Regions from separate parts of the Kitasatospora sp. NPDC093550 genome, predicted to be linked through region 1. Evidence: riboswitches for the same ligand, from Rfam matches in the RefSeq annotation. Region 1 holds a riboswitch; the other holds the start of a gene.
What was found. A riboswitch is a leader RNA that binds a small molecule or an ion and turns the genes downstream of it on or off. The one in region 1 is predicted to bind cobalamin.
Positions count from the first base shown of each region.

Region 2: it holds a riboswitch for cobalamin, as region 1 does, so the genes downstream of both, ACIRD3_RS21225 (cobalamin biosynthesis protein) here and metE (5-methyltetrahydropteroyltriglutamate--homocysteine S-methyltransferase) in region 1, are expected to answer to the same signal.

Region 1 is NZ_JBIWJF010000010.1:212,260-219,270, forward strand. Features, by position in the region: gene ACIRD3_RS18670 (aspartate aminotransferase family protein) at 1-1,203, shown strand, start outside; gene ACIRD3_RS18675 (TauD/TfdA family dioxygenase) at 1,191-2,054, shown strand; gene ACIRD3_RS18680 (SDR family oxidoreductase) at 2,042-2,809, shown strand; gene ACIRD3_RS18685 (methyltransferase domain-containing protein) at 2,814-3,569, shown strand; cobalamin riboswitch at 3,702-3,870, shown strand; gene metE (5-methyltetrahydropteroyltriglutamate--homocysteine S-methyltransferase) at 4,047-6,362, shown strand; gene ACIRD3_RS18695 (3-hydroxybutyryl-CoA dehydrogenase) at 6,470-7,011, opposite strand, start outside.
Region 2 is NZ_JBIWJF010000012.1:232,847-239,857, reverse strand. Features, by position in the region: gene ACIRD3_RS21240 (hypothetical protein) at 1-39, opposite strand, end outside; gene ACIRD3_RS21235 (alpha/beta hydrolase family protein) at 660-1,796, opposite strand; gene ACIRD3_RS21230 (helix-turn-helix domain-containing protein) at 2,031-2,726, opposite strand; cobalamin riboswitch at 2,933-3,067, shown strand; gene ACIRD3_RS21225 (cobalamin biosynthesis protein) at 3,175-4,197, shown strand; gene ACIRD3_RS21220 (cobyric acid synthase) at 4,194-5,732, shown strand; gene ACIRD3_RS21215 (putative cobaltochelatase) at 5,729-7,011, shown strand, end outside.

The DNA of each region.
Region 1 (7,011 bases):
GAGGGCCGCCGGTACCTCGACTTCACCTCCGGCGTGGGGGTGACCGGCACCGGCCACTGCCACCCGCGGATCGTCGAGGCCGTCCGCGAGCAGGCGGGCCGACTGATCCACGGGCAGTACACCACCGTGCTGCACGACCGACTCCTCACCCTCACCGAGCGGTTGGGCGAGGTGCTGCCGCCCGGCCTGGACTCGGTGTTCTACGCCACCGCCGGCACCGAGGCGGTGGAGGCGGCGCTGCGGCTGGCCCGGCACGCCACCGGGCGCCAGAACGTGATCGTCTTCGAGGGCTCCTTCCACGGACGCACCATGGGCGCCGCCTCGCTGACCACCGCCGGCACCCGGTTCCGGGCCGGCATCGGCCCGTTGATGCCCGGGGTCGCGGTGGCGCCCTTCCCGGCCTCCTTCCGGCTGGGGATGACGCCGGACGAGGCGGTGGCGCACGCGCTGCGCGGACTGGACGAGGTGCTCGCCACCGCCTGCGCGCCCGCCGAGACGGCGGCGATGTTCGTCGAGCCGGTGCTCGGCGAGGGCGGCTACGTGCCCGCCCCGCCCGGCTTCCTGGCCGGGCTGCGCGAGCGCGCCGACCGGCACGGCATCCTGCTGGTGGTGGACGAGGTGCAGTCCGGCTTCGGCCGCACCGGCCGGTTCTGGGCGCACGAGTACGAGGAGGGGGTGCGGCCGGACGTCCTGATCACCGCCAAGGGCCTGGCCAGCGGCTTCCCGCTGTCCGCGATCGCGGCGCCCGCCGAGCTGATGGGCCGCGCCTGGCCCGGCTCGCAGGGCGGTACCTACGGCGGCAACCCGGTGGCCTGCGCCGCCGCCCTGGCCACCCTGGACGTGCTGCGCGAGGAACGGCTGGTGGAGAACGCGGCCGAGCAGGGCGCCCGGCTGCTGGCCGGGCTGCGGACGGTCGCCGCCGAGGCGCCCGGGATCGCCGACGTCCGGGGTCTGGGGCTGATGGCCGCCAGTGAGTTCTGCCGGCCGGACGGCTCCCCGGACCCGGAGGCCGCGAAACGCGCCCAGCAGGCGGCCGCCGAGCACGGCTTGCTGCTGTTGCTCTGCGGGATCCACCTCAACGTGGTCCGGATGGCCCCCGCGCTGGTCGTCACGGCCGGGCAGATCGACGAGGCGCTCGAACTCTGGACGAAGGCCGTCGCGGCCGGCCGCCGGCAGGAAGGAGAGGACACGTGGACGCGGTGACGGAAATCGGCTGGAGCAGCCTGGAGCTGGAGGCCCGGCGGGCGCTCTGGTCGCTCCCGCTGGGGGAGGAGGAGCGGCGGCTGCTGTGGGCCGACGCGCGGGCCGGGCGGTGGGGCGCGGCCGGGCCGGTGCGCGAGCGGCTGCGGGACTTCGTCCGGGACGCCGTCGCCTCCGTCGGCATCACCCACGTCGGCGGCCTGGTGGACCCGGCGCACCCGGAGGAGGAGATCACCGAGGTGCTCTCCTTCCTGCTGCGCGACTACGGCCGGATCGTGCCGCAGAACGGGCGCGGCGACCTCACCTCGGTGCTGCGCGACCAGGACGGCGACGGCAACACCGAACTGGGCTTCCACTGCGACACCTGCGACCTGCTCGTCCTGCTGTGCCTGCGCCCGGCCTTCGACGGCGGCGGGCTGACCAAGCTGGCGAGCGCGCGGCACGTCCACGACCTGATCGCGCGGGAGCGGCCCGACGCGCTGGCCACGCTCCGCGAGGACTGGACCTTCGACCGGACCGGCCGGGCGGGCCCGCAGCGGGTGGTCACCCCGATCCTCTACCACCGGCAGGAGGGGACGGTCGGCTGCTACTACCAGACCCGCACCGTCCGCTCCTCCCCGGACCGGGGCGGACCGGAACTGACGGACCGTCAGTGGGAGGCGCTGGGCGTGCTGGACGAGGTGCTCTACCGCCCGGAGATCGCCTTCGGGCTGCCGATGGCCGCCGGGGACCTGCTGATCATTCGCAACAGCCGGGTGCTGCACGGGCGTTCGCCGTTCGTCGACGAACCCGGGCGGTACTCCCGGCGGATGCTCCGGATCTGGGTGAACGAGGGGGAGGAGTGGGCGCGTTGACCGCACCGCACGGAAGGGTCGCGATCGTCACCGGCGGGGGCAGCGGCCTCGGCCGGGCCTCGGCGCTGGCCCTGCTGGAGGCCGGCTGGACCGTCGCCGTCGCCGGGCGCCGCAAGGACGCGCTGGAGGAGACCGCTGCGCTGGCCGGCCCGGCCGCCGCCCGGGCGCTGCCCGTGCCGACCGACATCCGCAGCCCGGAGGAGGTCGCCCGGCTCTTCGACGCCGTCCGCGACCGGTACGGCCGGCTGGACCTGCTGTTCAACAACGCGGGCGCCGCCGCCCCGCGCCGACCGATCACCGAGACCCCGTTCGAGGACTGGAACCGGGTGCTGGACACCATCGTCACCGGCGGTTTCCTCTGCGCCCGCGAGGCCTTCCGGGTGATGAGCGCCCAGAGCCCGCAGGGCGGGCGGATCATCAACAACGGTGCGCCCTCGGCGCACGTGCCGCGCCCCCACTCCCTCGCGTACACCGCCGCCAAGCACGCCGTGCTCGGCCTCACCAAGGTGCTCGCCCTGGACGGCCGCCCGTTCGGCATCTCCTGCGGGCAGATCGACGTCGGCAACGTCGCCCCGCTCGACGGCGGCCCGCAGCCGGCCGCGATGCAGGCCGACGGGACGATGGCGGTCGAGGCGACCATCCCGGTGGAGCGCTTCACCGACGCCCTGCTGCTGATGGCCGCGCAGCCGCCGGACACCACCATCCAGTCCCTCGTGGTGCTGCCCGCCACCATGCCGTTCGTCGGGAGGGGATGACCGCGTGCTGGTCAGCGCACGCTCCTTCGCCGAGTACCGGGCGATGTTCGCACTCACCGATCGGGACCTGGAGCAACGCGTCCTGGACTGCCCGGGCGGCGCCGCGAGCTTCGTCGCCGAGGCCGGGCGCCGGGGCGTCGACGCCGTCGCGGTCGACCGCCAGTACGCCCACCAACGCGAGGAGTTGGGCCTGCTGGTGGAACGCGAGACGGCCTTCAAGCGCGAGCTGCTGGTCGAGGAGACGGCGGACCGCATCTGGTCGTGGTACGCCGACGTGGACGACCTGGTCCGCCAGTGGACCGCCAACGCCCGGGAGTTCCGCGCCGACATCGCGGCCCGCCCGGACCGCTACGTGGCCGGCTCGCTGCCCGAACTCCCCTTCCCCGACGACTCCTTCGACCTGGTGCTCAGCTCGCACCTGCTGTTCTCGTACGGCAACCGGCTGGACGAGGAGTTCCACCGGGCGGCACTGCTGGAGCTGGCCCGGGTGGCGCGCCGGGAGGTCCGGCTGTTCCCGCTGACGGTGTACGACACCGGCCTCCGCTACCGGGGGCTGGAGCGACTGCGCGGGGAACTGGCCGGGCTCGGGGTGCCGAGCCGGGTGGAGCGGGTGGCGTACGAGTTCCGGCCGGGGGAGCGCGAGATGCTGGTGCTCTCCTGTGCCGACCACCGCGGCCGACGGGCCCCGGCGGACGTGCGGGCGGCGGTGGCCGAGGACCGGGTGCGGTGGCGGCACCGGGAGGCGCCGTACGGGAGTTGACGGCAACGCGGTGCCCAGGGGCCCGCCGTCTCACCCCGTGGACGCCGTCCGTGGATTCCGCTCGAACCCGCGCGGTTTGCCCCTAAGCTGGCGGTGCAGCTGGTTCGCCCCGTCCGCCAGGCGGGGCGTCGCAAGAGGGAACCCGGTGACGCCTTTCGGTTCGGCCAGTCCGGGACTGCCCCGCAGCGGTGAGCGGGAACGACCGCCGTCATACGCACTGGGCCCGCGAGGGCCTGGGAAGCGACGGCCAGTAGGTGTCCGCCCTCGACGAGGGCGGGCGTGCCCGCGAGTCCGAAGACCTGCCACTGCCCGTGCGCGACCGTTCGCGCGCGGCCAACCGGTGACCTCGTGGGCGGGTCGGCGCACATACCAGGCGGAGCCGCGCCCGACCGCGCGCACCCGTCCGGTCCGTGACCCCTTCGCGCCCTCCTCCCGTCGCCGGTCCCAGGAGGAATCAGACTCGCGAAGGAGAGTCCCTTGACAGCGAAGTCCACAGCCGCGGCGAGCGTGGCCACCGCGTACGGCTACCCCCGGCAGGGCCGCCACCGGGAACTGAAGAAGGCGGTCGAGGGGTACTGGAAGGGCGCCGTCACGGCCGGGGCGCTGCTGGCCACCGCCGCCGGACTGCGCCGGGAGAACTGGGCGCAGCTCGCCGCAGCGGGCGTCCGGGAGGTCCCCACCGGTGACTTCTCGCTCTACGACCACGTGCTGGACACCACCGTGGCCGTCGGCGCGATCCCGCCCCGGCACCGCGCCGAGGTCGAGGCCGACGCCCTGGCCGGGTACTTCGCCATGGCGCGCGGCACCCAGGAGGTCGCGCCGCTGGAGATGACCAAGTGGTTCGACACCAACTACCACTACCTCGTCCCCGAGCTGGGTCCGGACACCACCTTCCGCGCCGACCCGGCCAAGGCGGTCGGCGAACTCGAGGAGGCCCTCGCCCTCGGGCACACCGCCCGCCCGGTACTGGTCGGCCCCGTCACCTACCTGCTGCTCGCCAAGCCCGCGCCCGGTGTCGCCCAGGACTTCCAGCCGATCACCCTGCTGGACCGGCTGCTCCCGGTGTACGCGCGGCTGCTGGCGGAGCTGAAGGCCGCCGGCGCCGCCTGGGTGCAGCTGGACGAGCCCGCCCTGGCGCAGGACCGCACCCCGGCCGAACTCAACGCCGCCGCCCGCGCCTACCGGGACCTCGGCGCCCGCACCGACCGGCCGAAGCTCCTGGTCGCGAGCTACTTCGACCGGCTCGGGGAGGCCCTGCCGGTGCTCGCCAAGGCCCCGGTCGAGGGCCTGGCGCTGGACTTCACCGGCCCGGCCGCCGGCAACCTGGACGACCTCGCCGCCGTCGGCGGCCTGCCCGGCAAGCGCCTGGTGGCCGGGGTGGTCGACGGGCGCAACATCTGGATCAACGACCTGGAGAAGTCGCTCGCCACCCTGGCGACCCTGCTCGGCCTCGCCGAGCGGGTCGACGTCGCGCCCTCCTGCTCCCTGCTGCACGTGCCGCTCGACGCCGCCGCCGAGCGCGACGTCGACCCGCAGATCGCCCGCTGGCTCGCCTTCGCCCGGCAGAAGGCCGCCGAGACGGCGCTGCTGGCCCGCGGCCTGCGCGAGGGCACCGGCGCGATCACCGCCGAACTCGCCGCCAACCGGGCCGACCTGGCCTCCCGCGCCAACTCGCCGATCACCCGCGATCCGGCGGTGCGCGCCCGCGCCGCCGCCGTGACCGCGGCGGACGCCCGCCGCGCCCAGGCCTACCCGCAGCGCGCCGAGGCCCAGCGGGCCCGGCTCGGGCTGCCGCTGCTGCCGACCACCACCATCGGCTCCTTCCCGCAGACCGCCGAACTCCGGCTCGCCCGAGCCGATGTGGCGGCCGGCCGGATCGACGCCGACGCCTACCGCGAGCGCATCGAGGCCGAGGTCCGCGAGGTGGTCGCCTTCCAGGAGAAGGCCGGCCTGGACGTCCTGGTGCACGGCGAACCCGAGCGCAACGACATGGTCCAGTACTTCGCCGAGCAGCTCACCGGCTACCTCGCCACCCGGCACGGCTGGGTGCAGTCCTACGGCACCCGCTACGTGCGGCCCCCGGTCCTGGCGGGCGACGTCTCCCGGCCGCACCCGATGACCGTCGACTGGTTCCGCTATGCCCAGGGGCTGACGGACCGTCCGGTCAAGGGCATGCTCACCGGCCCGGTCACCATGCTCGCCTGGTCCTTCGTCCGCGACGACCAACCGCTCGCCGACACCGCCCGCCAGGTCGCCCTCGCCCTGCGTGACGAGGTCACCGACCTGGAGGCGGCCGGCGCCGCCGTCGTCCAGGTCGACGAGCCCGCGCTGCGCGAGACCCTGCCGCTGCGGGCCGCCGCCCGCCCGGCCTACCTGGCCTGGGCCACCGAGGCCTTCCGGCTGGCCACCTCGGGCGTCCGCGCGGACACCCAGATCCACACCCACATGTGCTACGCCGAGTTCGGCGCGGTCATGGCGGCGATCGACGAGCTGGACGCCGACGTCATCTCGCTGGAGGCGACCCGTTCGCACATGGAGGTGGCCGGGGAGCTGGCCGCCGCGGGCTACCCGCGCGAGGTCGGCCCGGGCGTCTGGGACATCCACTCCCCGCGCGTCCCCGGCATCGAGGAGGCGCTCTCCCTGCTGCGGGCCGGCCTCGCCGCGATCCCGGCGGAACGGCTGTGGGTCAACCCGGACTGCGGCCTGAAGACCCGCGGCTGGCCGGAGACCCGCGCCTCCCTGGACAGCCTGGTGGGCGCCGCCCGCCGCCTGCGGGAGGAACTCGCGGGCTGACCCCGGACAGCACGGGACCCCGGAGGCCGCGCGGGCGGCGCGTCCTCCGGGGCGTCCCGGTGCGGGGTCGTCCAGGGCGTCCCGGTACAGGGGCGTCCGGGTCGACGTCAGGCGGCGCGGTGGACGTGGAAGCCGCGGCCGGTCTTCCGCCCGAGCAGTCCGGCCTCGACCATCCGGGAGAGCAGCGGCGGCGGTGCGTACAGCGGCTCCTTGTACTCCTCGTACATCGAGCGGGCGATCGCCTCGACGGTGTCCAGGCCGATCAGGTCGGCGAGCTGGAGCGGGCCCATCGGGTGGGCGCAGCCGTGGACCATCCCGGCGTCGATGTCCTCCGGGGCGGCGTGCCCGGCCTCGGCCATCCGGATCGCGGCGAGCAGGTACGGCACCAGCAGGGCGTTGACGACGAAGCCGGCCCGGTCCCGGGAGCGGATGACGCGCTTGCCGAGGACCCCGGTGGCGAAGGCCTCCACCCGGCGGACCACGGCGGGGTCGGTGTGCAGGGAGGTGACCAGCTCGATCAGCGGCATCACCGGGGCCGGGTTGAAGAAGTGCAGGCCCAGGACGTGCGCTGCCCGGCCGGTGGCGATGCCCAGGCGGGTGATCGGGATGGCGGAGGTGTTGGTGGCCAGGACGGCGTCCTCGGCGACGA
Region 2 (7,011 bases), on a different contig from region 1:
CGGAGCCAGCTCGGCCGGTGCCGGGAAGCCCTCGGGCACGGGAACCCGGCCCCGTCCGGGAGCCGGCGCGGGCCCCCGCCGCCGGGGTACGCCGTTACGGGGTACACCCGCCACGCCCGGCCTGCCACCGGCGGGCCGGTTGGCCGTACCTGGGAGACGGGTCACCGTCGCACCGGTACCGATCGTCGGCGGGAGCGGGGCATCACGGTCGCGCGGGTTCCGAGACGTCACGTCGAGCAGTCTTCCCCTTGTACCGGCCTTCTGTCACATCCGGTTGCCCGTACGACCGGGCGACCGGCTGCGGCACCTCCGCAAGATCGGGCAACAGTGGCAAACCGCCTGGCCGGAAACGTGTGGCCTGCCCATGCCAGGTGAGCCGGGACGGTTGCGGGGCCCGTTCGCGTGGTGACGGAGTGTAGCCAACGGCGTCGACGGCAGGGGTCACAATGTGCCCTTGACCGGACCGCCAGCCCCACGGACGCCATCGGCACCCTCGAGGAACGGTGGGGCTGTCCAGCCGGAATCCGGACGGATGGCGGGGCGGACCGGCCGATCTCGCGGCGCGGGAAGTCGGCGGGTCCGACTTCCGGTGCGGCTGGGACGCCTGCGGCGGGACCCCACCGGGGCGGCGCGCCGACGGTCCCGGGGCCCGGGCTCGCTCAGAGCAGGGGGGTGAGCCAGCGACGCAGGAGTTCGGTGTAGTGGTCCGGCGCGCTGTTCCAGAGGGTGGCGTGGTCGCCACCGGGGAAGGGCTGGAGGTTGACCACGTCGGGGCGGGCGGCGGCGAGGCGTCGGGCGCTGCGGAACGGGGAGATCCGGTCGTCCGGGCTGTGCAGCAGGAGGGTCGGCACCCGCAGGTCGGCGCCCTCGGCGATGCGGGAGAAGTCGGCCAGGTCGACGCCGGTGCGGCCCTGGGCGGCCAGGACGCCGAGTTCGGCGACGGCCCCGCGGAAGCCGTGCCGTTCGGCGTCGCGGCGGGCGGAGCCCGGCAGGTCGAGGACCGGCGAGTCGAGGATCAGGCCGCTGACGGCGTGCGACCAGGCGGAGCGGGCCGCCGTCTGCAGGACCATGGTGGCGCCCACCGACCAGCCGTACAGGATCACCCGGCTCGCCCCGTTGTCGAGCGCCAGCCGTACCGCCGCCTCGACGTCGCGCCACTCGGTCTCGCCGAAGTGGCTGTACCCGTCCGGGGAGGCGGGGGCGCCCTCGTCGCCGCGGTAGGTGACGGCGAGGACGGGCAGGGCCAGCCGGTCGAGCACCGGCAGGACCGGGAGGGTCTGCCCGCGGTCGGCCTCCGGGCCGTGGACCAGGATCACCCAGGTGCCGCGCTTGCCCTCCAGGTGCCAGGCGGGGAGGTCGCCGAGTTCGCCGTCGACGACGGTGTCCGTGTAGGCGAGGCCGAGCGCCCGGGTGGGGTCGCCGAGGTGGACGCGCGGGGTGAAGCGGACCTCGGTGCCGGGCGCGAGGGTGCCCTGGTCGGCGCGGACCAGCCGGCGCGTGACGCCCTGCTCGTCGCTGTGCAGGACCTCCTCGACCACCGCGTGGCCGTCGTCGCCCCACTCGACCGCCCAGCGCCCGGGGCGCAGGCTCCCGGGGCCGCGGGTGAAGGTGACCCGGCCCGCGCCGAGGCTCTTGACCAGGACCGGCCCGGACTCCTGGACGGCGGTGGGCGGACGCACCATCCGCTCGGAGGCCCGGCGGCCGATCACCAGGACGACGGCCCCGGTCCCGACGGCGGCGGCCGCCACGGCGGCGGCGGTTCCCCAGCGCATATCGATCCCCGCTCTGTTGGTCACGGACCGGACGGTGTTCGTGCACCAGTCCACCGGCGCCCCGCCCGCCCGGCCACCGGGCTGGGCCGTCCGGGGCACTCGTGGCGGGGCGGGGCGGGGTCGGGTCGAGAGCGGGCCGGATCGAGGGCGGGGTCGGGCCGGGGGCGGGGGGCTTCGCGGGGCGGGGGGCTTCGCGGGGCGGGGGGCTTCGCGGGGCGGGGGGCTTCGCGGGGCGGGGGGCTTCGCGGGGCGGGGCGGTCAGGGGGTCTCGGCGGCCGTCTCGATGCCGAGGAGGTGCCAGAAGCGGGGGACGAGGTCGTCGGTGGTGGGGGCCTGGGTGGCGCGGGTGCTGCTGCCCCAGTGGGTGGGGACGTGGTGTTCCTGGTGGAGGGTGGCGAGGACGGCGGAGAGCGCCTCGGTGGGGGCGGGGACGATCCGGGCGAGGGCGCGGAGCTGGGGCTGCCAGCGGCCGCCGACGCACTGGCGGAGCAGGCTTTCCAGGGCCTCCTCGTGACCGGTGGCCACGACGAGCTCGGGCAGGCTCAGACCGAGGACCTGGACGAGGGCGGCGGTCTGGTCCTCGTCGCCCTCCCACTGCCCGGTCAGTTCGGCCCGCTGGTAGGCGGCGAGGGTGGTGCCGGTGCGTTCGGCGACGGTGCTCTGCGGGAGTTCGCGGGCGACCCGGTGGTCGCGCAGCAGCACGGGGCGGGTGTCCATCAGCTGGACGGCGGGGCACCAGAGGGCGCGGGCGAGGGCGATGAACTCCGTTTCACCGGGGCGCAGCTGGCCGTTCTCCCAGGCGAGGACGTGGCCGGGCAGCAGCCGGACGCCGTGCGCGGCCATGCCCTCCGCGACCTGTTCGGGGGTCAGGCCGAGGCCTGACCGGTGGGAGCGGGCGGCTGCGGGCGAGAACGGCACCGGGGGCGGGGCGGCGGGGGACTTTCTGCGGCGCATGCCCCCGAACGTAGGCGCGGAGCGGGGCGCGCCCCCACCGACCGAACGCACGAAGCGGCCGGTACCGGGGCGGCGCTCCGCTGGGCGATCCCACAGGCTGTCAGGCGGTCCCGGGCCGCGGCCCCCGTGTGACCAACCCCTCCGTGACCTCGGTTGACTCCCGGTTCGGGCGCGTGATGGGATCCTGAGGCCAATCGGAGGCATGGAGAGGAAGCCGGTGCGAGTCCGGCGCGGTCCCGCCACTGTCACCGGGGAGCACGCTCGGAACTATCGCCACGGCGGGCCGTCGGAAGCCGCTGGAAGGCCCCGGGGGTGCGTCCGACCCGGAAGCCAGGAGACTCTCGCCCCCGTTACGTCGACCCAGGGCGCGGACCCTGAGTGAGGACACGCACGCGATGCAGGCTGCCCCGCCCGGCCGGACCCCGAGCTGCCTTCCGCCGTGCGGCCGATGACCGCCCGTGCGCTGACCCCGCGCCCCTCGATCCTTCCCCCGGCCCGCGCCTCGGCCCGTCCGCCGGCCCGCGCCGCCGCGTTCGCGCTGGGCGCCGTCGCGGGCTACGCCGCCGACGCCCGCTTCGCCGACCCGCGCCGGGGCCACCCGGTGGCGGTCTTCGGCGGCGCCGCGGCCCGGCTGGAGCGCCGGCTGTGGCGTGACCACCGGGCGGCCGGGGCCGGGTACACGGCGCTGTGCGTGGGCGCCGTCGCGGCGGGCGCGCTCGCCCTGGACCGTACGGTGGGCCGGCGCCCGCTGGGCCGGGCGGCGCTGGCCGCGGCCGCGACCTGGACGGTGCTCGGCGGCACCTCGCTGACCCGGGAGGCCCGCACCATCGGCCGCTCGCTGAAGGACGGCGACCTGGCCGCCGCCCGGGAGCGGCTGCCGCACCTGTGCGGACGGGACCCGAGCGCGCTGGACGAACAGCAGATCGCCCGCGCGGTGGTCGAGTCGGTCGCCGAGAACACCGCCGACGCCGTGGTGAACGCGCTGGTCTGGGGCACCCTGGCGGGCACGCCCGGTCTGCTGGCCTTCCGCGCCGTGAACACCCTGGACGCGATGGTGGGTCACCGCTCGCCGCGCCACGCCCGGTTCGGCTGGGCCTCGGCCCGGCTGGACGACGTGGCGGGCTGGCCGGGCGCCCGGCTGACCGCGCTGCTGACCGTCGCCGCCGCCCCGCACCCCCGTACGGCCTGGCGGGTCTGGCGGCGCGACGGCTCCGCGCACCCGAGCCCGAACGCGGGTCAGGCGGAGTCGGCGTTCGCCGGCGCGGTGGGCGTACGGCTGGGCGGCACGCTGCAGTACGGCACGAGGGTGGAGCACCGGCCGGTGCTGGGCGCGGAGCTGCGGCCGGTGACGGTCGACGACATCGAGCGGGCCTGCGCGCTCTCCCGGCGGGTGGGCGCGCTGGCACTGGGTACGACGGTCGCGGGGCATCTGGCGCTCAGGGCGTTCCGCACGAGGAGGGGTGGGGCATGAGCAACGCGCTGCTGGTCGCCGGGACGACCTCGGACGCGGGCAAGAGCGTGGTGACGGCGGGCATCTGCCGCTGGCTGGCCCGCCAGGGCGTGCGGGTCGCGCCGTTCAAGGCGCAGAACATGTCGCTGAACTCCTTCGTCACCGCCGACGGGGCCGAGATCGGCCGCGCCCAGGCGATGCAGGCGCAGGCCGCCCGGGTGGAGCCGGAGGCGGCGATGAACCCGGTGCTGCTGAAGCCCGGCGCGGACGGCCGCAGCCAGGTGGTGCTGCTGGGCAAGCCGGTCGCCGAGGTGGGCGCGCTGGACTACCGCGAGCGCAAGCCCGTCCTGCTGGAGCGCGCGCTGGAGTGCCTGGCCGATCTGCGCCGGCGCTACGAGGTGGTGGTCTGCGAGGGCGCCGGATCGCCCGCCGAGATCAACCTGCGGGACCGGGACATCGCCAACATGGGCCTGGCCACGGCCGCCGGGCTGCCGGTGGTGGTGGTCGGGGACATCGACCGGGGCGGCGTGTTCGCGGCGATGTACGGGACGCTGGCGCTGCTGTCGGCGGAGGACCAGCGGCACGTGGCGGGCTGGTTCGTCAACAAGTTCCGCGGCGACGCCCGGCTGCTCGCGCCCGGGCTGGAGATGCTGCACGGGCTGACCGGCCGTCCGGTGCTGGGCACCCTGCCGATGCTGCCCGGGCTGTGGCTGGACGCCGAGGACTCGCTGGACCTGTCCACGGTGGTGGACCGGGTGGACGGGCGCGGGCCGCTCGGCGCGGACGTGCTGCGGGTGGCCGTGGTGCGCTTCCCCCGGCTGTCCAACTTCACCGACCTGGACGCGCTGGCGCAGGAGCCGGGCGTCCTGGTGCGCTGGGCCACCAGGCCGGAGGAGCTCGCCGACGCGGACCTGGTGGTGCTGCCCGGCACCCGGGCCACCGTGGCGGACCTCGCCTGGCTGCGCGAGCGCGGCCTGGAGCCGGTGCTGAAGGCGCGGGCGGCGGCCGGGCGGCCGGTCCTCGGGGTGTGCGGCGGCTACCAGATGCTGGCGCGCGGGATCGTCGACGAGGTGGAGTCCAAGGCGGGCGCCGTCGACGGACTGGGGCTGCTGCCGACGCACGTGCGGTTCGGCGCCGAGAAGGTGCTCGCCCGGCCGGTCGGCGAGGCCTACGGGCAGCGGGTCGAGGGCTACGAGATCCACCACGGGGTGGTGGCCGTGGAGGGCGGGGAGACGTTCTTCTCCGACGGCCGGGGGCGGGGCCTGGACGGCTGCCGGGTGGGGGCGGTCTGGGGCACGACCTGGCACGGCGCGCTGGAGAACGACGGTTTCCGCCGCGAACTCCTGCGCGAGGTCGCCGAGTTGTCCGGACGGGCGTTCGTCCCGGCGCCGGACACCTCCTTCGCCGCGGCGCGCGAGGCCCGGCTGGACCGGCTGGGCGACCTGATCGAGGAGCACGCGGACACCGACGCGCTGTGGAAGCTGATCGAGGGCGGGGTACCGGCGGCCGGATCGCTGCCGTTCCTGGCGCCCGGGGCACCTGGGAGTGACGCATGACTGACGTCCGCTATCCGTTCACCGCGATCGTCGGCATGGCCGACCTGCGGCTCGGGCTGCTGCTGAACGCGGTCTCCCCGGCCGTGGGCGGCGTGCTGGTGCGCGGCGAGAAGGGCACCGCGAAGTCCACCATGGTGCGCGCGCTGGCCGGCCTGCTGCCGTCCATCGCCGCCGTGGACGGCTGCCGCTTCGCCTGCGACCCGGCCGCGCCCGACCCGCAGTGCCCGGACGGGCCGCACTCCGCCGCCGGGAGCCACGAACGGCCCTCCCAACTGGTCGAGTTGCCGGTCGGCGTGGCCGAGGACCGGATCGTCGGCTCGCTCGACCTGGAGCGCGCGCTGGCCGAGGGCGTCAAGGCCTACGAGCCCGGGCTGCTCGCCAAGGCGCACCGCGGCGTGCTCTACATCGACGAGGTCAACCTGCTCCAGGACCACGTGGTGGACCTGCTGCTGGACGCCGCCGCGATGGGCCGCTCCTACGTCGAGCGCGAGGGCGTCTCCGTCCGGCACGCGGCCCGGTTCCTGCTGGTCGGCACGATGAACCCGGAGGAGGGCGAGCTGCGGCCGCAGCTGCTCGACCGGTTCGGCCTGACCGTCGAGATCGCCGCGACCCGGGACCCGGCCGAGCGCGCCGAGGTGGTCCGTCGGCGGCTCGCGTACGACGCGGACCCGGCCGGCTTCGCCGCGCGGTTCGCCGAGGAGGAGCGGGCGCTCGCCGCGCACATCACCGCCGCGCGGGAACTGCTGCCGCAGGTGCGGCTGACCGACGTGGCGCTGCGTCAGATCACCGCCGTGTGTGCCGCGTTCGAGGTGGACGGCCTGCGCGCGGACATCGTGATGGCCCGCACCGCCGTCGCGCTCGCCGCCTGGGACGGGCGCGACGAGGTGCTGGAGGAGGACGTCCGCCGGGCCGCCCGGCTGGCGCTGCCGCACCGCCGCCGCCGCAACCCCTTCGACGCGCCCGGGCTGGACGAGGAGCAGCTGGAGCGGACGCTGGAGGAGCACGCGCAGGAGCCGGAGCCCGACCCGGAGCCCGAGGGCGACGGTCCCGACGGCGGCGACCCGGACGGGGACGGCCCGGACGGCGGCGACGGCGGTCCGGGCGGCGGCGGTGCGCCCGAGCCGTCCGACGGCGGCGGCGTCCCGGAGACGTCCGCCCCCGAACCCGGTGCCGGGGACACCGAGGCGCCCCCGGCGGGCGGGGACGACCGGCCGCAGCAGCCCGTACCCGCCCAGCACCCCTCCCCCGCGCGGGAGTCGGCGCCGGTCGCGGCCGGCGA